4 regions of the Buttiauxella sp. BIGb0552 genome follow, and region 3 is predicted to be linked to each of the others. Evidence: predicted binding sites of a transcription regulator. Region 3 holds the regulator's gene; each other region holds the start of a gene.
What was found. The regulator PhoB, encoded in region 3, activates phosphate uptake and scavenging genes when phosphate is short. The targets are predictions, from matches to a motif close to CTGTCATAAAACTGNCNNAT.
Positions count from the first base shown of each region.

Region 1 (7,726 bases), on a different contig from region 3:
AAAGCGTTACGCCAATCCCGCCTGCACCTACCATGCCAACCACCGTTGCTGAACGGACGTTCGATTCAAAGCGGTAAAGCGAGTAGGAGATAAGCAGTGGCATCACTTGTGGCAGCACGCCGTAGAGAATTTCTTCAAGCTTGTTAGCGCCGGTTGCACGAATGCCTTCCACCGGACCGGGTTCAATGGCTTCAACCGCTTCAGAAAGCAGTTTGGAAAGTACGCCAGTGGTGTGGATGAACAGCGCCAGCACACCGGCGAATGGGCCCAGACCAACGGCGACCACGAACAACATCGCAAAGACCATTTCGTTGATGGCGCGGCAGGCGTCCATCAGGCGGCGCATTGGTTGGTAAACCCACCATGGCACCAGGTTGTCGGCACACATCAGGCCACAAGGAATGGACAGTACGATGGCAAGGGCAGTGCCCCAGACGGCGATTTGCAAAGTGATAGACATTTCACCCAGATAGTCGCGCCACTGGCTGAAATCCGGCGGGAAAAAGTCGGCTGCAAAGGTGGCCATGTTGCCGGAATCTTTAATCAAGGTGAGCGGGGCCATTTCCGCGCCTTGCCAGGAGGCAACGAGTACCGCTAACAAAATCGCCCAGCTTAGTAGCGAGAACCAGCTACGTTTTGGTGCGGCGACTTGAATGGTTTGTTGCATGGGGTGCTCCGTGTTTGGGGCTTTAACCCTCTCCCTCAGGGAGAGGGTTAGGGTTTTTTTTACTGAACCGCTTTATTCACGTTGCTCATGGCAGACAGTGCCGCAGTCAAACGATCCAGATCGCTAAGTTGGTTCTGCAACTCGCTGACTTTGATTGTTTTATCTTTGTCATCCATGCCTTTGTTGTCCTTCACGCCCTGCATTTGTTTAAACAGAGCTAGCTGGCGAATCGGCACCAGTTGCAGGTCGCTGGACGGACGGAATGGAGCCCAGCCGAGACGGGTCAGGACGTCTTTCTCTTCCGGTGTTTTTCCGTAAGTCATAAAGAAGTCGTAGATCTTGTCTTTGGTGGTTTCAGACAGGTTTTTACGCCATGCGATTGGGTCGCCTGGGATCAGTGGAGATTTCCAGATGACTTTCAGTTGTTTAAGTTTTTCCGGTGCGGAAGTTTTCAGTTTTTCGAGGTTTTCGGTGTTGTTGGTTGCTACATCGACTTGCTTGTTAGCCACTGCCAGGGCGTTGGTTTCATGGCTGGCATTCACGGAGCGTTTAAACTCGCTCAACGATGCGTTGTTCTTGGCGAAAACGTAGTATCCCGGGACGAGGTAGCCAGAAGTAGAGTTCGGGTCACCGTTGCCGAAAGTCAGCTCTTTACGTTTTGCCAGCATGTCTTGCAGGTTGTTGATTGGGCTGTCTTTGTTAACAATCAGCACGCTCCAGTAACCCGGGCTGCCATCTGCCGCTACCGTTTGAGCAAATACCTGGCCGTTAGCGCGGTCTACTGCTTCCATAGCCGAAAGGTTGCCGTACCATGCGATATCCACTTTGTTAAAGCGCATCCCCTGGATAATCCCTGCGTAATCCGGTGCGAAGAAAGCATTCACTTTCATGCCCAGTTTCTTCTCCATATCCTTCAGGAACGGGTCCCACTGCGGTTTCAGGTTTTGTTGTGATTCAGTCGAGATGATGCCGAAGTTCAGGGACTTTTCTTGTTCATCCGCATGGGCGGTGCTGAACAGAGTGCTGACGCTTAGCAGGCTGGTAAAGGCGAGGGCGGCAACTTTTTTGTAGCTCATGGCTGACTGTTCCTTGAAAGAGATAACAAAGTTGTTAAGCAGCAACCGCATCAACGCGATTCATGCTGCGGTAAAGATTGCCCAGACGTTCGTTGTCGAACTCAGAGCTGCTTCCGTCGTAAAACACATGACCCTGACGCAGAGCGACAATGCGTTCGCAATAGCGCAGGGCGTAGTCCACCTGATGCAGCGTCACCACTACGGTGATGCCATCCAGGCGGTTAATGTCATGCAGCGTTTCCATCACGATGCGGGCTGATTCCGGGTCGAGTGAGGCAATGGGCTCATCGGCGAGAATCACTTTTGCTTGCTGCATCAGCGCACGGGCAATCGCCACGCGCTGTTGTTGCCCACCGGACAGGGTGGACACGCGCTGATACGCAAATTGCGTCATGCCGACGCGGGTCAGCGCCTGCAACGCACGTTGATGTTGTTCGCGGGTAAACCAGTTAAAACAGGTACGCCAGAACGGCGTGGAACCCAGTGCGCCAATCAGTACGTTTTCCAGTACCGTCAGGCGGTTCACCAGGTTGAACTGTTGGAAGATATAGCCGGTGTGAGCACGACTCTTGCGGATGTCGCCTGCCAGACGGCCCGCTTTTTGGACGGTGCGGCCAAGCAACTCAACATGGCAATCAGGTGATTTATCAGAAGTAATCAGACCGCTCAGGTGGCGTAAGAGGGTGGATTTGCCTGAACCAGAAGGCCCCAGCAGAGCGACCATCTCACCTTCATTAACTTCCAAATCAACAGCATTTAATGCCTGATGCTGGTTGAAGGTTTTGCTCAATTTGTTGACGCGAATAATTGTTTGCATCATTCAGGCTCCTTAAAAAGTTGCCTCATGGTGCCGATGAAATGTGACGATTTTGTTAAGGATAAGTTTCGATATGATGAAGAGTGAGTTCCAGCCTGGAAGTCATCAGGCTAATCAGCTATTTGTCGTATTGTTTCACGCTTCGTTTTTGTCTTTGCTTACAGGTACCCTTTGGTGTTGGGAAAGCAGCGATGAGCAAAAACATTATTTTTTGTGCCGATGGCACATGGACCGCTCCCGGTGTAGAAAATCAAGCGGATGACGAAGCCGCAGCGAGTAACGTTTATCAATTGTTTGTTGATCTGAAAGGGAATGTTGATAAGCAGAGTTTGTTGTTAGCCAATGAGCAAGAAAAGATCCTTACCAATAGCAGTGGCGGGATCGTACAAGTTGCCAAGTACATTTATGGTATGGGCGATCCGCATAATGGTCTGGTGAAACGCCTCGGTGGCGCGTTTGGTGCCGAGTTGATCGTGCCGATCATTCGCGGATATAGCTTTATTAGTCGGCACTGGCAGGCGGGCGATCGTATCTATCTGGTGGGTTTTAGCCACGGTGCTTATACCGCGCGAGTGCTGGCGCAGATGATCATCGACCGTGGTTTATTAAATCGTGAAAAGCTGAATTTAAACGCTCGCAATAAAGATGAAGCGTGGCGTTTTGCTTCATCCGTATGGGCACAATATCTTGCTCATACTCCGGATATGAGCCCCAGCCTTTTGGGAAGTGTGGTGCGTGAGTTGCCGGGATTTTTCTGTGACAGTGTGGACCCAACCTGCATTTCGCGCCCGATGTCTATAGAAGCGGTTGCCGTGTGGGAAACCGTTGGGCAGATGGGGATTCCTAAGTATTTCAATGATAAGCGCTACAACGTTTTTCGTTTTAACAATACAGAGCTGCATTCACGGGTCAAATACGGGCTTCAGGCCATCGCCATTGATGAGCAGCGTCTCGATTTAGCGCCAGTGCTGTGGGATAACCGCGATCGTATTTTGCAGGTGATGTTTCCCGGTATTCATCATGATGTTGGTGGGGGCTATATTGGTACGGACGAAGACCGCAGCTTGTCGAATGGCGCGTACCTTTGGATGCATGATGCACTCGACGATTTGGGCGTTAATCTGGCACCCAGTGAAGTGGTGGCTGACCCACTTGGGCCGCTGCATTGTGACTGGTATCCGCCCACACGTTATCTGCGCATTATGCCCCGGCAACTCCCGCCGCCGGTTACCTCATCAACGATGGTCCACCAGTCGGTGATCGAGCGTCTTAGTTGTGGCACAACGCTACTTCAACAGTCGGCACTCAATGGTGAATGGCTGAACGGGTCATATAGTCCGCAGCCTTTGCAGGATTATTTACGCGGCGAGGGTGCAATTCCCATTAACTGGGCGATTGCACGTTAGTTAACTATTGGGAAACTACCGTCTGTTATCGAGCAGACGGTAGCGACCCAGAGCTTGGTTACATTGGTTTTTCGACATTCACCATCCACGGAATACCGTATTTATCGGTAAGCATACCGAAGCCTTTTGCCCAGAATGTTTCGCTCCATGGCATGGTGACATCACCACCTGCGCTGAGACTATCAAACCAGCGTTTGCCTTCAGCGACATCTGTGGTGGTAAGGCTCAGCGCATAGCCCGTGTGTTTCACTTTATCGGCGCACATATTGCCGTCGCTCATCATCACTTCGCCACCGCCAATGCGCACATTGGCATGCATGATTTTATCGTCCGGCCAGTTAAAACCGCTGCTGCATCCTTCAGCCGACTGATTCTCGTCTTTTGGCATTTCACCAAAAGTCATTTTAAACAGTAACTCAGCACCGACGGCTTGTTTGTAGAACGCTATTGCTTCTTCGCAGGTACCGTCAAAAAAGATGTAGGGTCCGATAGACATTGTTCGTTCCTCATAATGCGGAGTGCAGAACAAGTTTAGTTGGGGGAGTCTGGGCAAGCCAGGCGGGGGGGAGGGATTTTCGGTTCACCCGAGAGGTTTTGATGCTTATGTAGGATCGGGGGTTTTTCCGTTCACCCGCACGTCTGGCGACTTCTGCAACTGTCGTTAACGGTGAACGTGCCAGGTGGCTCACGCCAGCCCCTGGCGACCCCGGCGCCCGGTCATTAAATTGCCGCTGCGCGGTAAACCCCAGCTTATCCCCAACGTTCAGGGTCGTTCGCGACTCGCTCCCGGCGATCGCTCTCTTTCGCTGCTCCCGGCAGCTCAACCCTGACTTATGGGGAACACTGGGGCAATTTATACCGGGACTCAAGGTCAAAACCGGTTCGGCTTTTGAACTTAGCTTTTGACGTTGACCTTTGAGTCCGGCATAAATCGCCTTCGTTTTGACTGTAAGGCCGGGTCGAGCCGTCGGGAACGGAACCTTCTCTGGCTTTGCAGGAACCGCCCCTCAGGGGCAGGGGGAACGAACCTAGTTCTTCTTAACGAACTCAGACTTCAACTTCATTTGTCCAAAACCATCAATTTTACAATCGATGTTATGGTCGCCTTCAACCAGACGGATACCTTTAACTTTAGTACCAATCTTCAGCATAGAAGAGCTGCCTTTAACCTTCAGATCTTTAATTACAGTGACGTTATCACCGTCAACTAACAGGTTGCCGTTGGCATCTTTAACTACCAGTTGATCGTTGTCTGCTGCAGGTTCGGCATCATTCCATTCATGTGCACATTCCGGGCAGATAAACATACCGTTGTCTTCGTAGGTGTACTCGGAATTGCATTTAGGGCAATGAGGGAGTGTCATCGTCATATCCTCAAAAATAAGCTTTAAAAATTGCGGTTTCCCGCCAAAAGTGGCGTGATTATACATTAAAACCCTACTTTTGTGGGGACGATTGCCGCTATGCCTTGCGCCAGCCAGAATATCGTAATAAGAAAATGCTATTTTAAAACGTTAATCAATTGCCAAATTCGCGACGAAAATACAGAATAAGTTTATAAAAATACGCTATGGTCTTTCTTTCTGGTTATTTAGCCAGAAACTCACGCTATGAAAAAATAAGCCTGATTATAATATTGTCGAATAAATGATTTCCGCGCGTAATTATAATTTCCGGTACTGAATAGGCACAAAAAATATAAAGGTTTTTAAAAATCCGGATAATTTGATTTAAGTAAGGATTTTTTATGCACACACAAGCAATATTTGAGTTAAGTCAGGAAGCAGAGCGGTTATTACAACTCGCCCTACAAAATCTGAATACACTAAAAACAGTTTCTTTTACTACACAGCATGACGTTAATTATTCTGGGCAGTCCCAAACTGGAGGGGCCGTCCCTGCAAAATTTAGCCCCCGCAGCATCCAGTCGCAGCAGGCTATGCTGCAAAATGAGTTACGCAAAATAACTCAGCATGAAATGGTATTAGCGATTGTCGGAACAGTAAAAGCGGGAAAATCAACCACCATTAATGCCATTATTGGGACTGAGGTATTACCTAACCGTAATCGCCCTATGACAGCATTACCGACACTAATTCGCCATACCCCGGGCCAGCGTGAACCCGTGCTGCATTTTCCCTATGTTCAACCCATCGAACAGCTTATGAATACGTTGCAAATTCGTTTGCAACAAACCGATCGCGAAACGCTGTCAAAGCATCTGGAAATTGATCGGGATATGACGGGATTATTAACCCGTATTTCCCAAGGGGAATCTTTCTCTAAGCATTATCTTGGTGCCCAACCTATTTTCCATTGCCTGAAAAGCCTTAATGATTTAGTGCGTTTATCGAAAGCACTGGATGTGGCTTTTCCATTTAAGGCCTATGCCGCAATTGAGCATGTTCCTGTTATTGAAGTGGAGTTTGTCCATTTAGCAGGAATGGATGAAGCCTATGGGCAACTGACATTACTGGATACTCCGGGGCCAAACGAAGCCGGGCAGCCGCATCTACAAAAAATGCTTCAGGAGCAGTTGTCGCAGGCTTCTGCTGTGTTGGCGGTATTGGATTACACCCAATTAAAATCCGTTTCTGACGAAGAGATACGTAAAGCGATATTGGGCACCGGGTCATCCGTCCCGCTCTATGCGCTGGTGAATAAATTCGACCAAAAAGACAGAAATGGTGACGATGCAGAACAGGTTAAAGCGTTAATTTCTGGCACGCTTATGAAAGGAACGATTGAGCCTCACCATGTCTTCCCTGTGTCATCGATGTGGGGATATCTGGCTAATCGTGCCCGCCATGAATTGGCATTGCACGGCAAGCTACCGGACCCGAATGAGCAACGTTGGGTGCAGGATTTTGCTGATATTGCACTGGGCCGCCGCTGGCAAAGTGAGGATTTGGCCGATGCGGGTGCTTTGCGCCAGGCGGCTGAGGTGTTGTGGGAGGACTCGCAGTTTGCTGAGCCCATTCACACGGTGCTTCATGCAGCACATGCCAATGCTTCAATGTACGCACTGCGTTCTGCCTGCCAGAAATTACTGAATTACACGCAGGGTGCGGAGGATTACCTGAATTTCCGCTGCCAGGGTCTGCATATTGCCAGCCAGCAACTGCAGCAGAATATCGCAGCCCTTGAAGATGACATGAGTCTTGCCGCTTCCAGTCAGAAAGCCGCAAACGTCGTTGCGCAGAGCAATACTAAGCAGGCTGTTGAAGCGATGAGTGATTTTATTCGCCGTTATGAACAGCAGATTAATGACAATATTCAGGACTATTTTCAGCATGGAAAAGTGCCTGAAAAGCTCCAGCGCCAGGCTTTGTCGTTTGGGACTCAGCGCGGTAATGACTTTGATGCGCGCTATGAAACGCTCAGTTTTGACGATGAACAATCGGCACAAATTGCGCTGCACAGGATCCGCGCTTCATGCGAAATCATCTTGACCGCCGCGCAGGAAAAGATGACTGAAGAGTTAACCCATCTTTTTAGTTATCTGGAAGTTGAACTGGCAGATACGCTGCGTAACACCCTAAAACCGATAGAGACTCGCGTTGCACAAGGGTTAGCGCAAGCAGGTTTTAGAACCAATATAAGTCTGCCAGTATTTCATGTTGGCTTATTAAACTTCAATGCTAATCAGGCATTTAATGAACTCATTGAAGAGCAGGATATTCCTGTCTCCCAACTGCGACGCCAGGCCGGGATGCGCGGAACGGTTGCGCGCTGGCTTAATAGCGAGGATTGGGGCTGG
Region 1 covers NZ_SODY01000006.1:131,566-139,291, forward strand. The annotation lists gene phnE (phosphonate ABC transporter, permease protein PhnE) at 1-667, opposite strand, end outside; gene phnD (phosphonate ABC transporter substrate-binding protein) at 727-1,743, opposite strand; gene phnC (phosphonate ABC transporter ATP-binding protein) at 1,778-2,560, opposite strand; gene EDF88_RS17735 (DUF2235 domain-containing protein) at 2,752-3,966, shown strand; gene yjdN (VOC family metalloprotein YjdN) at 4,025-4,462, opposite strand; gene EDF88_RS17745 (zinc ribbon domain-containing protein YjdM) at 4,995-5,330, opposite strand; gene EDF88_RS17750 (dynamin family protein) at 5,714-7,726, shown strand, end outside.
Region 1: a site for PhoB is predicted at 2,602-2,621, ahead of phnC (phosphonate ABC transporter ATP-binding protein). Genes of this name have one in related genera too.

Region 2 (7,726 bases), on a different contig from region 3:
CTTTTGAACCGACAAACAAATAATCCAACGCACCCAGTCTGTCGACCAGGCAGCTTGGCAGCGGCTGTGGCTGAATAGACACCGCACCGACTACTTCACCACGACGCAGGCGTTCTTGTGTTCGGGTTTCATCTTCCACCTGAAGATTCAGGCGGATAGGGGAGTCGGCAAGCACAGGCGCGAGCGCTGGCAGCAACCAGGTTGCCAGACTGTCGGCGTTGACCGCAAGAGACAGAAGGAGTGGTGTGGAACCAGTTTGCTCATCGCCCAACCACTCTTCTTCAAGCAATTCCACCTGGCGCAATAACGCCAATAGCTTTTGTCCTTGTTCGGTTGGACGAGGAGGCACGGTGCGCACTAACAATGGCTGGCCGAACATATTTTCCAGTTGCTTGATACGTTGTGAAACGGCTGATTGAGTGATGCAGAGCTTTTGTGCCGCACGCTCAAAACCACGTTCACGAATAACTGCATCCAGCGCCTGTAGTGTTCTATAGTCCGGGCGTTTCATTGTTGTTAGCTGACTCCTGTTTTTGTTATCCCAGCACTATGACATAAATTTGCACTCGATCCAGACCAAAACCACAAAGATCGGATGAGTTCAGCCATTCACGGGGACAATCTCATGGCGCTTGCACTATAATGCGCGTCAGTTTTCATAGCACACAGGCAAAAAACCATGACGCAGGATGAACTGAAAAAAGCAGTCGGCTGGGCAGCATTACAATACGTGCAACCAGGCACGATCGTTGGTGTGGGTACCGGCTCAACGGCCGCACACTTTATTGATGCTCTCGGGACTATCAAACATCAGATTGATGGTGCTGTTTCAAGCTCCGACGCTTCCACCGCCAAACTGAAAAGCCTTGGTATAACTGTTTTTGATCTTAACGAAGTTGACTCACTGGGCATCTACGTTGATGGCGCAGATGAGATCAACGGCCAAATGCAAATGATCAAAGGCGGTGGCGCCGCTCTGACCCGTGAAAAAATCATCGCGTCTGTGGCGGAAAAGTTTATCTGTATCGCTGATGCGTCTAAGCAGGTGGGTATACTCGGTAATTTCCCGCTGCCAGTTGAAGTGATTCCAATGGCGCGTAGTTGTGTGGCTCGCCAACTTGTCAAACTGGGCGGCCGCCCTGAATACCGCCAGGGTGTGGTGACCGATAACGGCAACATCATTCTTGATGTTTATGGCCTGAGCATTGCCGAGCCAATCGCACTGGAAAATGCGATTAACGGCATCCCTGGTGTCGTGACGGTTGGCCTGTTTGCTAACCGTGGTGCGGATGTGGCGTTGATTGGTACTGCCGATGGCGTGAAAACCATTGTGAAATGATATGACCGGGGCGCAGTAGCGCCCCTTAAAATGAATAAAAAATGACAAAATAATCTAACGCTAAATTTGGTGACATATGTCACATTATTAACAACTGTCTACTTTTCATTCCTGGTTATCTTCCCTGATTAGCATTTTCTGCTGCCCTATACGCCTTATTCCTTTTCTGACGAGATGCCTGCGCAATCGTTTATATTGCCCCGCCCGTAATTTTTGATATTTTGGCAGAAGGGTGTCTTATCACACAGCACAACATCAGTTCTAAAAATAGGGTCGGGAAATGGCAAAAGTATCACTGGATAAAGACAAGATTAAATTCCTGCTGGTGGAAGGCGTACACCAGAAAGCCGTGGATAACCTTCGCGCAGCAGGCTATACCAACATCGAATACCATAAAGGCGCGCTGGACAGCGAAGCCCTGAAAGAGTCGATCCGTGATGCGCATTTCATTGGTCTGCGTTCCCGCACTAACTTAACTGAAGATGTTCTGGCTGCTGCTGAAAAGCTGGTGGCGGTGGGTTGTTTCTGCATCGGTACTAACCAGGTTGACCTGAATGCTGCGGCTAAACGCGGCGTGCCAGTGTTTAATGCTCCGTTCTCCAACACGCGTTCTGTTGCTGAACTGGTTATTGGCCAACTGTTGCTGCTGATTCGTGGTGTGCCAGAAGCTAATGCTAAAGCACATCGTGGTGTGTGGAATAAAGTGGCTGTGGGTTCTTATGAAGCGCGCGGCAAGAAACTCGGTATCATTGGTTACGGCCATATCGGGACTCAGTTGGGTATTTTGGCTGAAGCGCTTGGCATGAACGTCTTCTTCTACGATATCGAAAACAAACTGCCGTTAGGCAATGCCACTCAGGTGCAGCACTTGTCTGATTTGCTCAATATGAGCGACGTAGTCAGCCTGCATGTGCCTGAAAACGCCTCCACTAAAAATATGATTGGTGCCAATGAACTGGCATTAATGAAGCCAGGCGCGCTGCTTATCAATGACGCACGTGGCACTGTGGTGGATATTCCTGCCCTGTGTGATGCTTTAGCACGTAAGCATCTGTCTGGCGCGGCAATCGATGTGTTCCCAACTGAGCCTGCGACGAACAGCGATCCGTTTAACTCACCACTGTGTGAATTTGATAACGTGATCCTGACTCCGCACATCGGCGGTTCTACTCAGGAAGCACAGGAAAACATCGGTCTGGAAGTGGCTGGCAAGCTGGCGAAATACTCTGACAACGGTTCAACATTGTCTGCCGTGAACTTCCCTGAGGTTTCCCTGCCATTGCATGGTGGAAGTACCAGCCGTTTGCTGCACATTCACGAAAACCGCCCGGGGATTTTGACCGCGCTTAACCAGATTTTTGCCGACCAGGGCATCAACATCGCCGCTCAGTACCTGCAAACAACGCCGCAAATGGGTTATGTGGTGATTGATGTGGACGCTGAAGAAGATGTTGCTGAAGCTGCACTGAAATCTATGAAGGCGATTCCAGGCACTATTCGCGCTCGTCTGCTTTACTAATCTCAAATCTACTGGAGCCTGCATGGGCTCCTGTTTTTTCTTAAAGTCCTTTTCCTGAGTTGTTTTTTTCACCCTGCCCACTGATAGTTACGCTTTTAGCCAGGCGGCGAAACAACATGACCAGTACATTCTTAAAATCCGGTGCCTTTATCCTGTTGTTGATTCTCATCTATACGGGCCTTAGCACCGCAGACAGGCTTACCTGGCTGATGGAAGTCACGCCGGTCATTATTATCGTCCCTCTGCTTTTAGCGACTCACGCTCGTTACCCGCTGACTCCACTTCTGTATACGCTGATTTTCTTCCACGCCATTATTTTGATGGTCGGCGGTTTGTATACCTACGCGAAAGTACCCATTGGCTTTGATGTGCAGGAATGGTTCGGCCTGAGCCGCAACCCGTATGACAAACTCGGCCATTTCTTCCAGGGGCTGGTTCCGGCACTCGCTGCACGGGAAATCCTGATTCGTGGTGGCTATGTCCGTGGGCGCAAAATGGTCGCGTTTCTGGTCTGCTGCGTAGCGCTCGCCATCAGTGCATTGTATGAACTCATTGAATGGGCGGCGGCGTTGTCATTAGGGCAGGGTGCAGATGAGTTTTTGGGTACGCAGGGCGATGTCTGGGACACGCAATCAGATATGTTTTGTGCGCTTCTCGGTGCGTTGTTTACGGTTTTGATACTGCAATACTGGCACACAAAGCAGTTACTGAAACTGCGTGTAGCCTGAGTTTACCACTGCCAGATACGCGATGGCGTGACCACCGCAGGCAGCGGGATATCCCACTCTTGCGCAGGTAACGCCGGAACGTGCTGGCAATCGTGTGCCAGCCCAACTGGCCACAAGCCATGCTGCTGCCAGTTCTGCAACGTACGGTCGTAAAAGCCGCCACCCATTCCCAGCCTTTGCCCTTGCTCGTCGAACGCGACCAGCGGCGTAATCAGCACATCCAGTTTATCCAGCGGCAGCACGTCACGCACATCAAGTTTAGGCTCAAGGATTTTCAGACGGTTCATCACCAGATGGCTATCCTCGGCATAACGCAGGAACAGCAAATTGCCTTTACTAAAGGGATGCAGGACGGGCAGGTAAACGGTTTTTCCCGCGTGCCATAAGGCGCGTATCAGTGGCGTGGTATCTAGCTCACCGTCAAACGACAAAAACACAGCGACCGTCGCAGCTTTCGCAATGGGCTCATAAGCAAGCATGCGCACAGCGGCAAGTTCAGCAAAATGGTGTTGTTCAGTTGGCGTGAGTGCACGGCGTCGTTGCCGAATGTGTTGTCGGATTTCTGAGCGAAGCGATGGGATTAGCTGAATTTTCGTCATGGTGATGACTAATTTGGTAGAAAGAGGGAATCTCCGAGATGCCGCCGCAGGCTGTAACCCTTGAACCCTTGGTTCAAGGTGAGTGCAGCGTCAGAATCATCAGGCTTCTCGGACGGACCGAGCATGCTCACAGAATCTGGATCACCACACTCTTGTGGTATGAAATATCGGCTCAGGGGACTGGCCCGCATGCAAACATCTCAGAGAAATTTGGTCTTCAAAGTCACTCTACCATAGGTAACTGTGAAGTGTTATTCAAAATTTGGACCCTGTCTTTCTGTTATGCGACCTTGCTCAAGCAACGCTTGTTCGATGGTCTGCTGTAACATCCGAATACGTTCTTCCATATTGGAAGCGTAGTCGCGGGTTTTCGATTTTTCCTGAGCCAGTTCGTAGCAAATGTTCAGTGCTGCGATGAAAACTAACTGCTCAGTATTTGTGACTCTAGTGCGAACTTTTAAATCTTGCAACCGCTGATTAAGCTCTTCGGCCGCAAGATTCAGTGCATCCTGTTGTTCAGGCGGACAATTCACGCGCAATGAACGACCGAAAATTTGGATATCGACTGGTTGTGCAGACATGCCACCTTCCTGCTGTTAACTCGCCTGCCTCTCGCTAACCTGTGCCAGGCTACGAAAGGGGCGTCACTATAGCTATCCCGAAATGAAGATACAAGCCCTTTTCTGGTGCCTTGGGGTCCCTGGTGGTAGCATAACATGAACTATCCCTGCCAACGATGGCGAATGCGCATGTCTATACAGAACACTATGCCTGACTACGACTTAGTCGGCCAACTATTGAACCAACAAGGTGTGGGCCTGACGGCCTCTGAAATGCACGGCTTGATTAGCGGTATGCTGTGCGGTGGCAACAAAGATACCAGCTGGCAGCCACAGCTACACGACCTGACAAACGAAGGGCTGGCCTTTGGTCAAAACCTTGCCGACACATTGCGCCAGATGCACGGTGCAACGAGCGATTCGCTGGAAGATGACGGTTTCCTGTTCCAGCTTTACCTGCCCGATGGCGACGACGTTACCGTATTCCAGCGTGCCGACGAACTGGCGGGTTGGGTAAACCACTTCCTGCTGGGCCTTGGCGTAACGCAGCCTAAGCTCGATAAAGTCACCGGCGAAACCGGGGAAGCTATCGACGATCTGCGCAACATTGCGCAATTGGGCTACGACGAGGATGAAGATCAAGAAGAGTTGGAAATGTCACTCGAAGAGATTATCGAGTATGTGCGCGTTGCGGCATTGTTGTGCCACGACACCTTCACGCGCCAGGTTCCGACCGCGCCAGAAGTGCAAAAACCCACTCTGCATTAATCATTATTAGCTTCAGGAGGTGTGATGAATCAGCACGAATTTCTCCGGCGCCGTCAGGCGTTGTTAGCCAAAATGGTACCGGCAAGCGCCGCGCTCATCTTTGCCGCTCCCGAGGTAACACGCAGTGCCGACAGTGAGTACCCGTATCGCCAGAATAGCGATTTCTGGTACTTCACGGGTTTCAATGAACCGGAAGCGGTATTGGTGCTGATTAAAAGCGACGAAACCCATAATCACAGCGTGCTGTTCAATCGCCTGCGCGATAAAACCGCAGAAATTTGGTTTGGGCGTCGCCTTGGCCAGGAAGCGGCACCCGAGAAACTGGGCGTTGACCGTGCGCTGGCATTTTCCGAAATTGATGAGCAACTGCAGCAGTTGCTCAATGGTCTCGATGTTGTCTATCACGCGCAGGGCGAACACGCTTACGCTGACACCATCGTTTTTGCCGCCCTTGATAAACTGCGCCGTGGCTCGCGCCAGAATCTTGCCGCCCCCGCGACATTGACCGACTGGCGTCCGTGGGTTCACGAGCAGCGCCTGTTTAAGTCGGAAGAAGAGATAGTCGCCATGCGCCGCGCCGGGGAAATCACGGCACTCGGGCACACCCGTGCGATGGAAAAATGCCGTCCGGGGATGTTTGAATACCAGCTCGAAGGCGAAATTCTTCACGAATTTAACCGCCACGGTGCGCGCTTCCCGTCTTACAACACCATTGTTGGCAGCGGCGAAAACGGCTGCATTTTGCATTACACCGAAAATGAAAGCCAAATGCGTGATGGCGATTTGGTGCTGATCGACGCCGGTTGCGAATACAAAGGTTATGCCGGTGACATTACCCGCACCTTCCCGGTGAACGGTAAATTTAGCGCACCTCAACGGGCGATTTACGACATCGTTCTTGAGTCACTGGAAACCGCTCTCCAGCTCTACCGCCCGGGCACCTCAATGCAAGAAGTCACCACGCAGGTGGTACGCATTATGGTTAACGGCCTGGTCAACCTTGGGATTCTCAAAGGCGATGTTGACCAGCTGATTACTGATAACGCCCATCGTCCATTCTTTATGCATGGCCTGAGCCATTGGCTGGGACTGGATGTGCATGACGTCGGTCATTACGGTAAAGACCGCTCACGCTTGCTTGAACCTGGCATGGTGATTACCGTTGAACCTGGTTTGTATATTGCGCCAGATGCCGATGTGCCCGCTGAGTACCGTGGTATCGGTATTCGTATCGAAGACGATATTCTCATCACCGCTGACGGTAACGAAAACCTGACGGCAAGCGTGGTGAAATCGGCGGATGACATTGAAGCGTTAATGGCGGCGGCACGGCACTCATGAGCGTGATTATTGTCGGTGGCGGTATGGCGGGTGCGACGCTCGCGCTAGCTATATCGCATTTGACCCACGGAAAGTTGCCGGTTCATCTGATTGAAGCGGCAGCACCTAACTGTGCGGCGCATCCTGGTTTTGATGCGCGCGCCATCGCCATTGCGCAAGGGACGTGCCAGCAATTAACCCGCATCGGGGTGTGGCCTGCCATTCAGGACTGCGCGACGGCTATCACAACTGTTCATGTCAGCGATCGCGGGCATGCCGGTTTTGTTACGCTGGAAGCGCAGGATTATCAGATTCCTGCACTGGGGCAAGTGGTCGAACTGCATGATGTTGGGCTGCGGTTATTTGCGTTGTTACGCAAAGCGCCTGGCGTGACGTTGCATTGCCCGCAGCGTGTCGCGTCCTTTACTCGTGAAACCGATAAAGTGAGCGTTAAGCTCGATAATGGCGAATGCATTGAAGGCCAATTGTTGGTGGCTGCAGATGGTTCTCGCTCACAGCTTGGTGCGCAGTGTGGCATGACCTGGCAGCAGCAGGCTTATCAGCAAGTGGCGGTTATTGCCAACATCACCACATCGCAGCCCCATAATGGTCGTGCTTTTGAGCGTTTTACCGAGCATGGGCCGCTGGCAATGTTACCGATGTCTGATGGGCGCTGTTCGCTGGTCTGGTGCCATCCTCTGGCGGCTCAGGCTGGCATTGCGCAGTGGGATGACGAGCGGTTCTGCAATGAACTGCAACGCGCATTTGGCTGGCGGCTTGGGCGCATCACCCATGCAGGCGCGCGGGCACAATATCCTCTGGTATTAACCACGGCCACGCAGTCGGTTTCTCACCGTGTTGTGCTGGTGGGCAATGCTGCGCAAACGCTGCAT
Region 2 covers NZ_SODY01000003.1:331,722-339,447, reverse strand. The annotation lists gene argP (DNA-binding transcriptional regulator ArgP) at 1-511, opposite strand, end outside; gene rpiA (ribose-5-phosphate isomerase RpiA) at 680-1,339, shown strand; gene serA (phosphoglycerate dehydrogenase) at 1,620-2,858, shown strand; gene EDF88_RS10505 (DUF2238 domain-containing protein) at 2,975-3,586, shown strand; gene EDF88_RS10500 (5-formyltetrahydrofolate cyclo-ligase) at 3,589-4,185, opposite strand; RNA gene ssrS (6S RNA) at 4,212-4,395, opposite strand; gene zapA (cell division protein ZapA) at 4,437-4,766, opposite strand; gene EDF88_RS10485 (YecA family protein) at 4,935-5,513, shown strand; gene pepP (Xaa-Pro aminopeptidase) at 5,538-6,854, shown strand; gene ubiH (2-octaprenyl-6-methoxyphenyl hydroxylase) at 6,851-7,726, shown strand, end outside.
Region 2: a site for PhoB is predicted at 1,414-1,433, ahead of serA (phosphoglycerate dehydrogenase). Genes of this name have one in related genera too.

Region 3 (7,726 bases):
CAGGTTTTCACGTTGTTTGCGCTGTGTATCAAGCTGGCCTTTCATCGCAAAGCCCGCTTCTGCAAGGCTTGCTACTTCCAGTTTTAATTTATCCAGGCGCTGCTGGTTTTCACCTGGTTGTATCGCCTGGTAATCAGCGACCGCCGGGTGTTGCGTGGAGCCGCACAGTGGGCAAGGTTGCTCAGGTTGCAAAAGGGCGCGTTCAGCTTCCAGGCTGACAATGCGTTTTTCCAATTCGCATACTTTCTCCAAATCACTCTCATGTTGGCGGCGTTCTTTATATTGCTGGCGTTTAAGCACCAGCTGCGCATCGCCTTCGGTAATCTGTTTCTCAAGAATGGCGAGCTCTTGTTGCTGAAGAGCTTTGCGCTTGAGTAATGAGGAGAGCTGCGGTTGAAGCGTTGCAAGCCTCTGGCGCTGAGGGCGCGCGGCAATCGTCGTCTGTAAATGAGCACTAACTTCATCTGCGCTAAGAGACAATTCAATGACAGGCAGCAGAGCGAGTTTTTTCTGGCTGGCATCGATATCTCGTTGCAAAGTTTGTAGCTGAGTGGCATCACGCTGTTGCTGGCTGAAAGCCATGCGCCAGCCTGCCAGTTCTGCCCCCCACAAGCGAAAATGTCCGTGGGTTTTCAGCCAATCCTGAAGCTGAGTATCCTCTTCAGTCAGTTTTGCAGCCTGGCTTGCTGCTGCGAGCCGTGTCTGCTGGCGGCGTGCCTTTGTCTGAAGTAAGCGAGTGTTCACTTCCTCAGTTTTAATGCGCGTGGCTTGTAGAGTGGTTTGTAATTCCTGTAACCGTTTCCAGTCCGGGCGCAGTTTTTCTGCGGGTTGCGCTCGGGTGAGTTTTTCTAACTGCGGTGCCGCCTCTGTTATTGCGAGGGTTGCAGCATTCAAGGCCTGTTGGGTCTGTGTATGCTTCTGTGTGAGCTGTGAAAGCAGGCCGAGCCACTGCTGGTGTTGCTGGAGTTTAAGTTGTTCTGCAAGCTGTACTTTTTCTTCAGTAGTAAGTGCCTGCAAACTCTCAGCAAGCTGCTGGCGCTGCTCTTCGCTCAATAACGCTACACCCGCAGCCTGGGCTTGCAGGTTCTCAAGTTGGCTGCGCACATTTTTATGATTTTCGAACACTGCCGCAGAAACGGTGCCGTAAATTTCAGTGCCGGTCAGTTCTTCGAGCAGCGAGGCACGGTCATTGGCATCGGCATTTAAAAAGGCAGCGAACTGCCCTTGGGATAGCATCATCGAACGGGTAAAGCGGTCGTAATCCAGCCCGGTCAATTTGGCGGTGATCTCGAGCTTATCTTTGACCTTATCGGCGACTATTTTGCCGCTGGCTACTTCTGCCAGCTCCACACGCGGGGCTTGTAGATTGCCGTTTACCGCGTTGCGTGCCCGGTTCTGGCTCCAGAATGCGCGGTAGGCAACACCTTTTACTTCAAACTCCACTTCCGCCAGACATTCGGCTGTATCGCGAGTCATCAGATCATTTTGCGACTGTGAGACGGTATTGAGGCGCGGCGTCTTGTGATAAAGCGCGAGGCAGATAGCATCGAGCAGCGTGGTTTTCCCCGCACCAGTTGGCCCGGTTATAGCAAACAATCCGTTGCTGGCAAAAGGCTCGCTGGTGAAATCAATTTTCCATTCCCCTTTCAGGGAGTTGAGGTTTTTTAACCGTAGGCTAAGGATTTTCATGCCTGTTCCTCCGTGTCATGCAGACTGGCAACGGTTTGAGCAAACAGGGTGCGCAAGCGCTGCGCACGCTCCTCGGTGGTCTCTTCCTGAACCAGGCGGCGTTCAAAAACTTCCTCAACGGTGAGTTCACTCAGGGTTTCTTTATGCTGCTGGGCGATAACGCGTTCGCGCTGCTCACGGCTACGGCGCAGCAACACCACTTCTACTGGCAGCGTTTCGGTGATTTGCTGGATATGGCGTTGCATATCATGCAGGTATTCATCGGTGGCGATTTCGATATCCAGCCACACTTTGGGTTCTGCCGGGGCATCGCGCCACTGTTCTAGTTGCTGTTCAATTTCAGACAGCGAGCCTTTGATAACCGCTAACGGCTGGCTAACTGGAACAGTCAGTGGGGTGACCTCATGAAGTTTACCCTCGGCAAACTCAACCAGATAAACGCTCTTGGTCTTGCCGGTTTCGTCAAAACTTAGCGGAATAGGTGAACCGCTGTAACGGATATGTTCGGTGCCGCCAATTAATTGCGCACGATGAATATGGCCAAGCGCTATGTAATCGGCATTCGGGAAATGCTGCGCCGGGAAGGCATCAAGCGTGCCAATATAGATGTCACGCACTGCATCGCTTTTTGTCACGCCGACGGTCGTTAAATGCCCGGTGGCGATAATCGGCAGCTTCGCGTCAGCGCGCAAATCGCAGGCTGCGCGATAACACTGCTGATAATGTTCGCTAATGGCTTCCATTAAAGAACGCTGTTTTTCATGGCCGGACAGCCCCGCCTGGCTGCTTTGAATATCGCGTGGGCGCAAAAACGGGATTGGGCACAGAATCGCACCCGCCTGGCCGCTTTTGGTATTGAGCCGGATAGCTTGCTGGCTTGCATCATGGCGGGCACTGGCAATCACATATGTATTCAGGCAGGCCATAAGCTCGCGGGATTCGTTGAGCGTCGCCACTGAATCATGGTTTCCTGCCAGCACCACGAGCGAGCATCCCGTCGCCTGGAGTTGCACCACAAAGCGGTTATACAGTTCTCGCGCATAGCTTGGCGGTGAGCCGGTATCAAAAATATCACCCGCAACGATTATGGCATCCACATCATTTTCAACGGCAGCTTTGAGCAGCCATTCAAGAAAAGCCTGGTGCTCAGGACCGCGACTTTTGGTATAAAAATTTTGACCAAGATGCCAGTCTGATGTGTGAATTATGCGCATGACCTGTCCGGTGGCTTAAAAATGAAGTCCCGATTATATACACGTCGCCCTTGAAGATGCAGGGGCAAGGCGAAAACGGCATATGTCTCTGTGTCATAAATGAAATTGATGGGTTGCTGAACAGTCATTTTTTTCATAAATCTGTCATAAATCTGACGCATAATGGCACCGCATTGAAACAACAATAATTATTCCCTGGACAAGACAAATCATGGCGAAACGCATTCTGGTCGTAGAAGATGAAGCTCCAATCCGCGAGATGGTCAGTTTTGTGCTTGAGCAAAACGGTTTTCAGCCAGTTGAAGCGGAAGATTATGACAGTGCAGTGAACTTGCTTATCGAACCTTTCCCCGATCTGATTCTGCTGGACTGGATGCTGCCAGGCGGCTCCGGTATTCAGTTTATTAAGCACCTGAAACGTGAAGCTATGACGCGTGATATACCGGTGATGATGCTGACTGCGCGTGGGGAAGAGGAAGACCGTGTGCGAGGTCTCGAAGTCGGGGCCGATGACTATATTACTAAGCCGTTTTCTCCGAAAGAGTTGGTGGCGCGTATTAAAGCTGTGATGCGCCGTATCTCTCCGATGGCGGTAGAAGAAGTGATCGATATGCAGGGGCTGATTCTAGACCCGTCGTCGCATCGCGTGATGACCGGGGAAAACCCATTGGATATGGGGCCAACAGAATTTAAGCTACTGCACTTCTTTATGACACACCCGGAGCGGGTGTATAGCCGTGAACAATTGCTCAATCATGTATGGGGCACCAATGTTTATGTCGAAGACCGAACGGTTGACGTACATATTCGTCGGTTACGCAAAGCGCTCGAACATAGTGGACATGACAGAATGGTACAAACAGTACGCGGTACGGGTTATCGGTTCTCAACCCGCTTTTAATTCCTTATCAGGAGAGTGACGCGTGCTGGAACGGTTGTCATGGAAAAGGCTGGTACTGGAGCTGGTGCTCTGTTGTATACCGGCCGTCATTTTAGGCCTTATTTTTGGCCATTTACCGTGGTTTTTATTACTGGCAGTCACTGGGCTGCTGGTTTGGCATTTCTGGAATCTGCTGCGTCTGTCGTGGTGGTTGTGGGTTGATCGCAGCATGACACCTCCGCCGGGGCGGGGGAGTTGGGACCCGCTGTTGTACGGCCTGCATCAGATGCAACTGCGTAATAAAAAGCGCCGAAAAGAATTAGGCAATTTGATTAAGCGCTTTCGTAGCGGTGCAGAATCATTGCCCGATGCGGTCGTACTGACCACCGAAGAAGGGACGATTTTTTGGTGTAATGGACTTGCTCAACAATTATTGGGACTGCGTTGGCCGGATGATAACGGGCAGAACATCCTTAACTTGCTGCGTTACCCTGAATTTACCCGCTATTTGTCGCAGAAAGATTTTGCTCGCCCGCTGACACTGGTACTCAATAATGGCCGCCATCTGGAATTTCGCGTAATGCCTTATAGCGACGAACAGTGGCTGCTGGTGGCGCGTGATGTGACTCAGATGCACCAGCTTGAAGGGGCGCGTCGCAACTTCTTTGCCAACGTCAGCCATGAACTGCGTACACCGTTAACGGTGCTGCAAGGTTATCTGGAGATGATGCAGGATCAAACCCTTGAAGGCCCGCTGCGCGAGAAAGCGTTGGGCACGATGCGCGAACAAACCTCGCGTATGGAAGGGCTGGTTAAGCAGCTTCTCACGTTGTCAAAAATTGAAGCTGCACCCGCGATGGTGCTCAATGAAAAGATTGATGTGCCACTGATGTTGCGTGTGGTGGAGCGCGAAGCGCAAACTCTCAGCCAGCAAAGACAGACGTTACAGTTTGATATTGATCCGGCTTTAAAAGTGTTTGGTAATGAAGAACAATTGCGCAGTGCGATTTCAAACCTCGTTTATAACGCCGTAAACCATACGCCAGATGGCACACATATTACCGTGAGCTGGAAACGGGCTGCGGGTGGGGCGTGCTTTAGCGTTGCGGACACGGGACCGGGCATTTCAGCCGAACACATTCCACGCCTGACCGAGCGTTTCTACCGCGTGGATAAAGCGCGTTCACGGCAAACCGGTGGCAGCGGGCTGGGGCTTGCGATAGTGAAACATGCCTTGAGCCATCATGATGCGCGTCTTCATATTGAAAGCCAGCCGGGTAAAGGAACGACCTTTTCCTTTGTACTGCCTGAGCGTCTTATCGTTAACGAAAAAGTGGTTCAGCCAGAGTAGCTTGCTCTGGCTGTGTCAAAAACACTTTCCACAGGCCAGTCTTCTGGTCTGTGTTTTTTTTGCTCAGATGTAAATCAATAATCCTCGATTGGTTGTAATTTGACCGCACAAACGACCATGATATTTTCTGATGGATAAACTTATCCTCTAACTTTCTGGCTAATTTAAGGATATCAATCTGGTTTTTGGATCCCTTCTTGCCTTCAAACGCTATAAGCGTTTTAATTGCGCCCCTGTAATTGGTAGACCGACTGGATTTGAGTGGTAATTCAAACAACTATTCTTCTCCACCGATCCAGGAAAGGATTTTCCGCTGTCGTAACTACCAATTGCCGCTTTTATGCCGAGTTAACCCGTATAAAAATTTGAATATTTTCAAAACTTTCAACACCACACATCCACAGGCTGTATAAATTTTATGACTCATCATTTGAAATCTCGAGACATCCTCGCACTGGGCTTTATGACCTTTGCGCTGTTTGTCGGAGCAGGCAATATCATTTTCCCGCCAATGGTGGGTTTACAGGCTGGTGAGCATGTCTGGATTGCCTCCCTTGGCTTCCTGGTCACCGCAGTTGGCCTGCCCGTTCTGACTATTGTCGCTATCGCTCGTGTTGGTGGTGGTATTGATAGCCTGAGCTCGCCAATCGGCCGCCGTGCCGGTGTGCTGTTGGCCACCGTTTGTTATCTGGCCGTTGGACCACTGTTTGCGACACCTCGTACAGCGACTGTCTCCTTCGAAGTGGGGATTGCGCCGCTGGTTGGCAGCAGTGAACTTGCTCTGTTTATCTACAGCCTGGTTTATTTTGCCATTGTTATGGCCATCTCTTTGTATCCGGGCAAATTGTTGGATACCGTTGGTCATGTGCTGGCTCCGGTAAAAATTGTCGCGCTGTTAGCGTTGTCAGTCGGTGCGATTCTGTGGCCTGCTGGTGGTATCAGCACCGCGACTGAAGCGTACCAACATGCGGCGTTTTCTAACGGCTTCGTCAATGGTTATCTGACCATGGATACGCTGGCATCTTTGGTCTTCGGGATTGTCATTGTTAACGCAGCGCGTTCACGTGGCGTTACTGAATCTCGCTTACTGACGCGCTATACCATCTGGGCTGGCCTGATTGCAGGTATCGGCTTAACGCTTATTTACTTAGCACTGTTCCGCCTGGGTTCTGACAGCGCATCGCTGGTTAGCGATCAAAACGCGAACGGTGCCGCAATTCTGCATGCGTATGTTGCTCATACCTTCGGTGGTGCCGGTAGCTTCTTCCTTGCCGCGCTGATTTTCCTCGCGTGCATGGTAACGGCGATTGGCCTGACTTGTGCGTGTGCTGAGTTCTTCAGCCAGTATCTGCCGCTGTCTTACCGCTCGCTGGTGTTTATCCTTGGCCTGTTCTCGATGGTGGTTTCTAACCTCGGCCTGAGCCATTTGATTCAGATTTCGATTCCAGTGCTGACGGCAATTTACCCACCGTGTATTGCGCTGGTGGTACTGAGTTTCACCCGTCCGTGGTGGCATAATTCAACTCGCGTTATCGCTCCGGCGATGCTCATCAGTACCTTGTTCGGTATCCTTGATGGGATTAAAGCTTCGGCAATCAGTGATATTTTACCAGCGTGGACGGCGCGTTTGCCGCTTGCTGATCAAGGGTTGGCATGGCTAGCACCAACGGTCATCATGGTGGTTATTGCCATCATTTGGGACCGCGCCGCAGGGCGACAGGTGGCATCCGCCGCCCACTAAAAATTAAAATTATGTTCAACCACGGGGCTTAGCTCCGTGGTTTTTTTTATTGTTAAGCAGGTATGGAATCAATGGAAAACGCTAATAAACTCAAGCGCGGCTTGAGTACCCGGCACATACGCTTTATGGCGTTGGGTTCGGCAATTGGCACCGGGCTGTTTTATGGCTCGGCAGACGCAATTAAAATGGCTGGCCCAAGTGTATTGCTGGCTTACATCATTGGCGGGGTGGCGGCATATATCATTATGCGTGCACTCGGCGAGATGTCGGTTCATAACCCTTCAGCCAGTTCATTCTCCCGTTATGCGCAAGACAACCTTGGCCCATTAGCCGGATATATTACTGGCTGGACCTACTGTTTTGAGATCCTGATTGTGGCGATTGCAGATGTTACCGCCTTCGGTATCTATATGGGGCTCTGGTTCCCCGCAGTGCCCCATTGGGTCTGGGTATTGAGTGTGGTGCTGATTATTTGTGCCATTAACCTGATGAGCGTTAAGGTGTTCGGCGAGCTGGAGTTCTGGTTCTCATTCTTCAAGGTTGCCACCATCATTATCATGATTGCTGCCGGCATTGGCATCATCGTATGGGGTATTGGTAACGGCGGCAAGCCAACAGGTATTCATAACTTATGGAGCAATGGCGGCTTCTTCAGCAATGGCTGGATAGGCATGATTATGTCGTTGCAGATGGTGATGTTTGCTTACGGCGGTATTGAAATCATTGGCATTACTGCCGGTGAAGCGAAAGACCCGCAGCAGTCGATTCCACGTGCGATCAACTCTGTTCCTTTACGCATTCTGGTGTTCTATGTGGGCACGCTGTTTGTCATCATGTCGATTTACCCGTGG
Region 3 covers NZ_SODY01000002.1:840,209-847,934, reverse strand. The annotation lists gene sbcC (exonuclease subunit SbcC) at 1-1,689, opposite strand, end outside; gene sbcD (exonuclease subunit SbcD) at 1,686-2,903, opposite strand; gene phoB (phosphate response regulator transcription factor PhoB) at 3,115-3,804, shown strand; gene phoR (phosphate regulon sensor histidine kinase PhoR) at 3,827-5,134, shown strand; gene brnQ (branched-chain amino acid transporter carrier protein BrnQ) at 5,553-6,875, shown strand; gene proY (proline-specific permease ProY) at 6,947-7,726, shown strand, end outside.

Region 4 (7,726 bases), on a different contig from region 3:
CGATACCTTTAATGTTGACCGCAGCAAATCGCCGTGGCCTGCAAACGTTACAGAGTTAAATTCCCTGTGGGACAGTAAAGTTAAATTTGACGAACTGAGCCTGAAGCTGACCGGTAAGACCGATCAGGAAATTCGTGAAACGCTGACCAAGCGTTATCAGTTCGCCATTCGCCGTCTGGCTCAATCCAATAGCGAAGATGTTTTCTCTCTTGCGATGACAGCCTTTGCCCACGAAATCGACCCGCATACCAATTACTTATCGCCACGCAACACAGAACAATTCAATACCGAAATGAGTTTATCTCTGGAAGGTATTGGTGCTGTGCTGCAAATGGACGATGACTACACGGTTATCAACTCGATGGTAGCGGGTGGTCCTGCTGCGAAAAGCAAAACGATTACCGTTGGTGACCGTATTGTTGGTGTCGGCCAAACAGGGAAACCTATGGTTGATGTGATTGGCTGGCGTCTTGACGATGTCGTTGCGCTGATCAAAGGGCCTAAAGGTAGCAAGGTTCGCCTGGAAATCTTACCGGCAGGTAAGGGTACTAAAACACGTGTGGTTACCTTAACCCGTGAACGCATTCGTCTTGAAGATCGCGCCGTCAAATTGACGATTAAAACGGTCGGTAAAGATAAAGTGGGTGTGCTGGATATCCCAGGCTTCTACGTTGGTCTGACAGATGATGTCAAAGTCCAGCTTCAGAAGATGGAAAAACAGAACGTGAAAGGCGTGATCATCGATTTACGCTCGAACGGTGGCGGTGCATTGACCGAGGCTGTCTCACTTTCTGGCCTGTTTATCCCAAGTGGCCCAGTTGTTCAGGTACGTGATAACAACGGTAAAGTGCGTGAAGATAGCGATACTGACGGCGTTGTCTACTACAAAGGTCCGCTGGTGGTGATGGTTGACCGCTTTAGTGCTTCGGCTTCTGAAATCTTTGCAGCAGCAATGCAAGACTATGGGCGTGCGCTAATTGTGGGTGAGCCTACCTTCGGTAAAGGCACTGTTCAACAGTACCGTTCTTTGAATCGTATCTATGATCAGATGCTGCGTCCGGAGTGGCCTGCGCTTGGTTCTGTGCAATACACCATCCAGAAGTTCTACCGCATTAATGGCGGAAGTACTCAGCGTAAAGGTGTAACGCCAGACATCATGATGCCTACCGGTACTGAAGAGACTGAGACTGGCGAGAAGTTTGAAGATAATGCGCTCCCTTGGGATAGCATCAACGCCGCTACTTACGTTAAGTCAGGCGATCTGACTCAGTTTGAGCCGCAATTGCTTAAACTGCACCAGGATAGAATAGCAGCCGATCCTGAGTTCCAGTACATCATGAAGGATATTGCTCGCTTCAATGCCCTGAAAGATAAGCGCAATATTGTTTCCCTGAATCTTGCTCAGCGCGAGAAAGAGAACCAGGAAGATGATGCTACGCGTCTGGAGCGGATTAATGACCGCTATAAACGAGAAGGAAAAGCGCCGTTGAAGAAACTCGACGACCTGCCGAAGGATTATCAGGAACCTGATCCTTATCTCGATGAAACGGTTCATATCGCGCTGGATTTTGCAAAAATGCAGCAAGATAAACCAGCTGAGCAACCCGCTCCTGCTAAGTAACTCCTCCAACGGGCACAAAATTTTGTGCCCGTTTTTTTTACCTCTATCAAGCCGCGTAAATCAACCTCTTCTTAAATGTAAAGTTATGTATTATTAACCACTTGGCAACGATGAATGCTTGAAAATAGCAAGCTTGCCCCTACGATGTGGGGTAACGCAGAATGCGTATTTTTAACCGAGGTAAAAAGAAAATTATGATGCGTATCGGGCTTTTCCTGTTGACCAACCTTGCAGTCATGGTCGTTTTCGGGCTAGTGCTAAGCCTGACGGGGATCCAGTCGAGCAGCGTGCAGGGTCTGATGATCATGGCGGTGTTGTTTGGCTTTGGTGGTTCAATCATCTCATTACTGATGTCCAAATGGATGGCATTGCGTTCAGTGGGCGGGGAAGTGATTGAGCAACCGCGCAATGAAACAGAGCACTGGCTGATGGAAACAGTGCGCCAACAGTCTCAGCAAGCGGGTATCGCCATGCCGCAGGTGGCTATTTACCATGCGCCAGATATTAATGCGTTTGCCACCGGCGCTCGTCGTAATGCATCGCTTGTTGCTGTTAGCACCGGTCTTCTGCAGAACATGAGCCGTGATGAAGCAGAAGCGGTTATCGCACACGAAATCAGCCATATCGCGAATGGCGACATGGTAACCATGACGCTGATTCAGGGCGTAGTGAACACCTTCGTAATCTTTATTTCTCGTATCATCGCGCAAGTCGCTTCTGGCTTCTTGTCTGGTAATCGGGATGAAGGTGAGAGCAACAACGGCAACCCGTTTGTCTATTTTGCCATTGCGACTGTTCTGGAACTGGTATTTGGTATTCTGGCGAGCATCATCACAATGTGGTTCTCACGTCACCGTGAATTCCATGCTGATGCCGGATCTGCAAAATTGGTCGGTCGTGAAAAAATGATTGCCGCACTGCAGCGCCTGAAAACCAGCTATGAACCGCAAGAAGCTAGCAGCATGATGGCGTTTTGTATCAATGGTAAGGCGAAGTCTATGAGTGAATTGTTCATGACTCACCCACCGTTGGATAAACGCATTGAAGCGCTGCGTAACGGCGAATACCTGAAGTAGTCGTAAAACGTGGTAAAAAAGCGTGCCATCGCTGGCACGCTTTTTTTATGCCTGCGAAGTCGTAGGTTGGGACATGCGTAAACTGCTGACAATGGCGGCGATGGTTGCAAAACTCCCTGCCAGTAAAAGCGAGGCATGCGTTCCGTGAATCGCGAAAAGGTTGAACATCAAAGCCACCAGGGCTGCACCGCAACTCTGTCCTAATAAACGAGCCGTGCCTAACATGCCACTAGCACCGCCGCTGCGGTTACGCGGCGCTGAAGAAATAATGGTGTGGTTATTAGGTGACTGGAACAAACCGAACCCAGCACCGCACAAAAGCATGCGCCAGATGATATCGATATCGGTAGGGTTGTGTGGTAACAACGCTAAAGCAAATAAACCGAATGCCATAATAACAAGCCCGAGCCCACCCAGCAGCCCTGCATGTACTCGCCCAATCAAATGACCTGCAACCGGAGCCATTATCATTGTTGCAATTGGCCACGGTGTGAGAAGCAGACCCGTTTCGACTTCGCTGCGTCCTAATGTTGATTGCAGGAAGAAGGGAAGTGAAACCATCGCTAGCATTTGAGCGGCGAAGGAACAAACGGACGTTCCCATAGATAATGAAAATACAGGAATACGTAATAAATCCACGGGTAACAGAGGGAAGGGCAGTTTCAGTTGGCGACGAATAAAGAAGAAGCCAATCACAGCTAATGCAACGAGCTCGGAAATGATCAGCCACCCTGACTGCCCTTGGGCAAAACCACTAATTGCCGAGATCAACAGACCGAACGTCAAGGCATTCATAATCGCGCTGGGGATATCAAAGCGTTGGCCCTGTGATTTTTGTTGATTGGGAGGTAGAAAACGAATTGCTAGCAATAGCGCGAGAATACCAATTGGCACATTAATCAAAAACAGCCATTTCCAAGACGCGACAGAAAGAATAGCGGCGGCAATAGTTGGCCCGGCAGCTGAGGATACGGCGACAATAAACGAGTTAATTCCCATTCCGCGGCCGAGATGTCTTTGCGGGTAGATAAGCCTGATGAGAGCAGTATTGACGCTCATTAATGCGGCACCGCCAAAGCCCTGAAGCACACGAGCAAACGTCAACATGGGCAATGAATTCGACAGCGCACAGAATAGTGATGTCATGCAAAACAGAATCAGCCCGCACTGATATACCCGGCGATAACCAAAAATATCGCCTAAGAATGACATCGACAGTAACGAAATAATTATCGCGATTTGATAGCTGTTCACTATCCAGATGGATTCTGCCGGACTGGCGTTTAGTTCTCGGGCAATAGTTGGAAGTGCTACGTTTGCGATCACGCCATCCAGAACTGCCATTGTGATACCCAACGCAATGGCCAAAATAGCACCATAGCGCTGCGGTATTGGCAGCCCATCAGCAAGGGTTTTATCCATAAGGGAAATTTAACTTCATGGGTGATTTATTCGAAGAGCAATAATAATAGCACTAAATTTAAGGGATATGTCGCAGATTTGTAACGAAATAGAATAGATTCATTGCGATGACATGGTAGTCAACTTATACTAAAAACCAGTTCTGATTTTTATAAAACAAATGCGATCGAGGTGATTTAATGGCTATCGCAGATCTGGATAAACAACCTGATTCTGTCTCTTCTGTCCTGAAAGTTTTTGGCATTTTACAGGCGCTTGGCGAAGAACGCGAAATTGGTATTACTGAATTATCGCAACGCGTAATGATGTCAAAAAGCACCGTCTATCGCTTTTTGCAGACTATGAAATCCCTGGGTTATGTTGCTCAGGAAGGCGAATCTGAAAAATACTCGCTAACCCTAAAGCTGTTTGAGCTGGGTGCGCGTGCATTGCAGAACGTTGATTTGATTCGTAGCGCAGACATTCAAATGCGAGAACTATCGCGTTTGACGAAAGAAACCATCCACTTGGGTGCGTTGGATGAAGACAGTATTGTCTATATCCATAAGATTGACTCTATGTACAACCTGCGCATGTACTCGCGCATCGGTCGTCGTAACCCATTGTACAGCACCGCGATTGGTAAAGTGCTTCTGGCGTGGCGCGATCGCAATGAAGTGCGTGAAATCCTTGCTGATGTGGAATATAACCGCAGCACTGAGCGCACTATCATGAGTACCGACGAATTGTTGGACGTTCTGGATACCGTGCGTGAGCAGGGTTACGGTGAAGATAACCAAGAACAGGAAGAAGGTTTACGCTGCATCGGCGTACCTGTTTTTGACCGATTTGGAGTTGTTATTGCCGGTTTGAGTATTTCATTCCCGACACTTCGTTTTTCTGAAGACAGGCTCCATGAATATGTAGCGATGCTTCATGACGCAGCGCGAACTATTTCTGAACAAATGGGTTATCACGAATATCCATTCTGATGAAAGAGAAAACGCCGCTATTTAGCGGCGTTTTCTTTATATGTTCCTAGTTACCCGTATCGATAACTTCATCACTTTTACGCAATACTGGGCAATCGCTAAGTCCGATAATTCCACTACTGGTATGAACAAATTGTGCGGTGGTGACATTTCGAGCAGTTAGGTATTTGCATTGAAGCCCCATACCTGCAGCATTTTCATGACTTCCAATCAAAACTCCATATCCAGAGAGGAGTAAACCGATCCACAAAAGCGCTATTACAATAATAGTGCGGATCACAATACGCATAGGTGCCTCTTATTATTAAGTAATTAGACTTCTAAGCGTAGCGGATTGCACTGTACTAGCAATGTGATGATTCTTAAATAATATACGTGAGAGTTATGTGTCGTTTAGGCTGTCTATGTCAGACTTTACAATAAATAGGAAAGAGGTGGAGAGTGTAGTGAGAAAGTACAGATGGCTTATTCTGATTGCGGTTTTTTTCGTCTGCATGCTGCTATGGACCCAAATGGTCAATGTAATGTGCGATCAGGATGTACAATTTTTCAGCGGCATTTGTACAATTAATAAATTTATTCCCTGGTAGTGTGTTTTTATCCACATAGTGCTTACCTTAAGACCCGGCAGGTGTAGAATAGCGCGTTTTGCTGAGGTGGTAATATGAACGAATTAAGTGTTGGCGCGTTGAATATCGTGTCCCTGACAGTTTCCCTGGTGGTACTGGTTATCGGCCTCGTAATGTGGTTCTTTGTTAACCGTGCAAGTAGCCGCACCAATGAACAGATCGAGCTTCTTGAAGAGTTGCTGGATCAGCAAAAGCGGCAGACTGCACTGTTACGACGTTTGTGTGAAGCGAACGAGCCTGAAGTAGTCAAGGAAGCACCAGAAGTAGCAAAGGAAGATGACGAAGTGGAAGATGATTTTATTCGTCTGGTCGCTGAGCGCTAATCCTGATTAACCTGTTTGTGTTGCTGTGGAGTGACCATGCGGTGGAAAAATCCTTGGTTTGATCCCCTAAAATCTCATCACCAAATTGACGGTTTTCGTAATCTGGAGTCAAGCTTACGAAAACCGGGTGATGTTGAACGTTGGCGTAAAGAGCGAAAAGCGCAGGGATTGCCCCATCCTCCGAGTAATGGTTATGCCGCCTTCACTGAACGTTGGTGGCAAAAGGCTGAACTCCAGGGAGAAGATGACCGGCTGTGGTGGTTAGGGCATGCAACGGTATTGTTGCGTATCAATGGCCTGTATTTACTTACCGACCCCGTGTTGTCCCAGCGAGCTTCCCCATTATCGTTTGCAGGCCCTAAGCGCAAGACTCCATCCCCAATTCATATCAATGAATTGCATCAACTTGATGCTGTTTTGATTTCACATAATCATTACGATCATCTGGACCGTTCCACCATTCAACAGATTGTCCGTCGTTTCCCCGACACTCATTTCTTTGTCCCGCTGGGCTTAAAGCAGTGGTTTACCCGTCGTGGTATACGCCATGTAACTGAGCTTGACTGGTGGCAGAGCTTTACCCTGCAAGGAATGACTTTTACAGCGGTGCCGGCACAGCACTGGAGCATGCGTTCATTCTGGGATCGTAACCGGAGTTTGTGGTGCGGGTGGATTATCGAAAGTAGTCACTTAAGGATATGGTTTAGCGGTGATACAGGCTATACGGCAGGACTTGCTGATATTGCTTTGTTCAGAGGCTCCCTGGATGCGGCATTGATACCAATAGGTGCTTATTCCCCGCGCTGGTTCATGAGTAGCCATCATATGGATCCGCAGCAGGCGGTTAAGCTTTGGCAGCAATTGGGCAGGCCTTTTACGGTTCCTATCCATTGGGGGGTATTTGAACTGGCTGATGAATCACTGGACATGCCACCGCAAGAGCTACTAACCGCACTTGATGATGAAGGTGAGGATGGGCGACTCTTTTCGCCGTTGTGTATTGGTCAAAGTTCACACTTATTTAAAATTAAGACTTAAACATTATTAAAAATTTTTAAGACGCTATTACGAGCTATCTTTTGGTTACTTTATTACATCGAAAATATAGCGAAACGTTTTTATTGCCTCATCATGAAGCATGGGTTGATTAAACTTTCATTCTTTTGGTGCAATATAAACAGACAACTGCTCAAGCTTTATTCATTTTTCCATTCTCGCTATTTCTTATACCAGTTATATTGTTTTAGTAGCAATGTGAGATTGTTCATTTTTTGCATAGCTATGCTAAAAAAATCATAAGCATAATGCCGGTGATATCGACTTTTTCGCACTTCGCCTGGACGAAAAGATATCTTTGGGCTATGGTAAAAACGTTGTCTGTGGTCGTCATATGAATGCACGGAATCATCATTGTTTACTGTTAATCTATGCACAAATTGTGCATTTCATTTTCATTACAATATGAGTTTCGGAATTTGTGCGACAGATCGATACACGCCGAAAAATGGCTTGCCATTGATTGCGTTGTATGTGATAACACGTTGGGTTAAACGAGGTACAGTTCTGTTTATGTGTGGCATTTTCAGTAAAGAAGTTCTGAGTAAACACGTTGTCGTTGAATACCGCTTCTCTGCCGAGCCTTATATTAGTGCCTCATGCAGTAATGTCTCTGTTTTAGCTAAGT
Region 4 covers NZ_SODY01000001.1:22,062-29,787, forward strand. The annotation lists gene prc (carboxy terminal-processing peptidase) at 1-1,621, shown strand, start outside; gene htpX (protease HtpX) at 1,816-2,697, shown strand; gene EDF88_RS00115 (MFS transporter) at 2,743-4,119, opposite strand; gene kdgR (DNA-binding transcriptional regulator KdgR) at 4,299-5,090, shown strand; gene EDF88_RS00125 (YobH family protein) at 5,137-5,379, opposite strand; gene mgrB (PhoP/PhoQ regulator MgrB) at 5,537-5,680, shown strand; gene EDF88_RS00135 (YebO family protein) at 5,755-6,042, shown strand; gene EDF88_RS00140 (MBL fold metallo-hydrolase) at 6,079-7,080, shown strand; gene EDF88_RS00145 (DUF2627 domain-containing protein) at 7,612-7,726, shown strand, end outside.
Region 4: a site for PhoB is predicted at 4,187-4,206, ahead of kdgR (DNA-binding transcriptional regulator KdgR). Genes of this name have one in related genera too.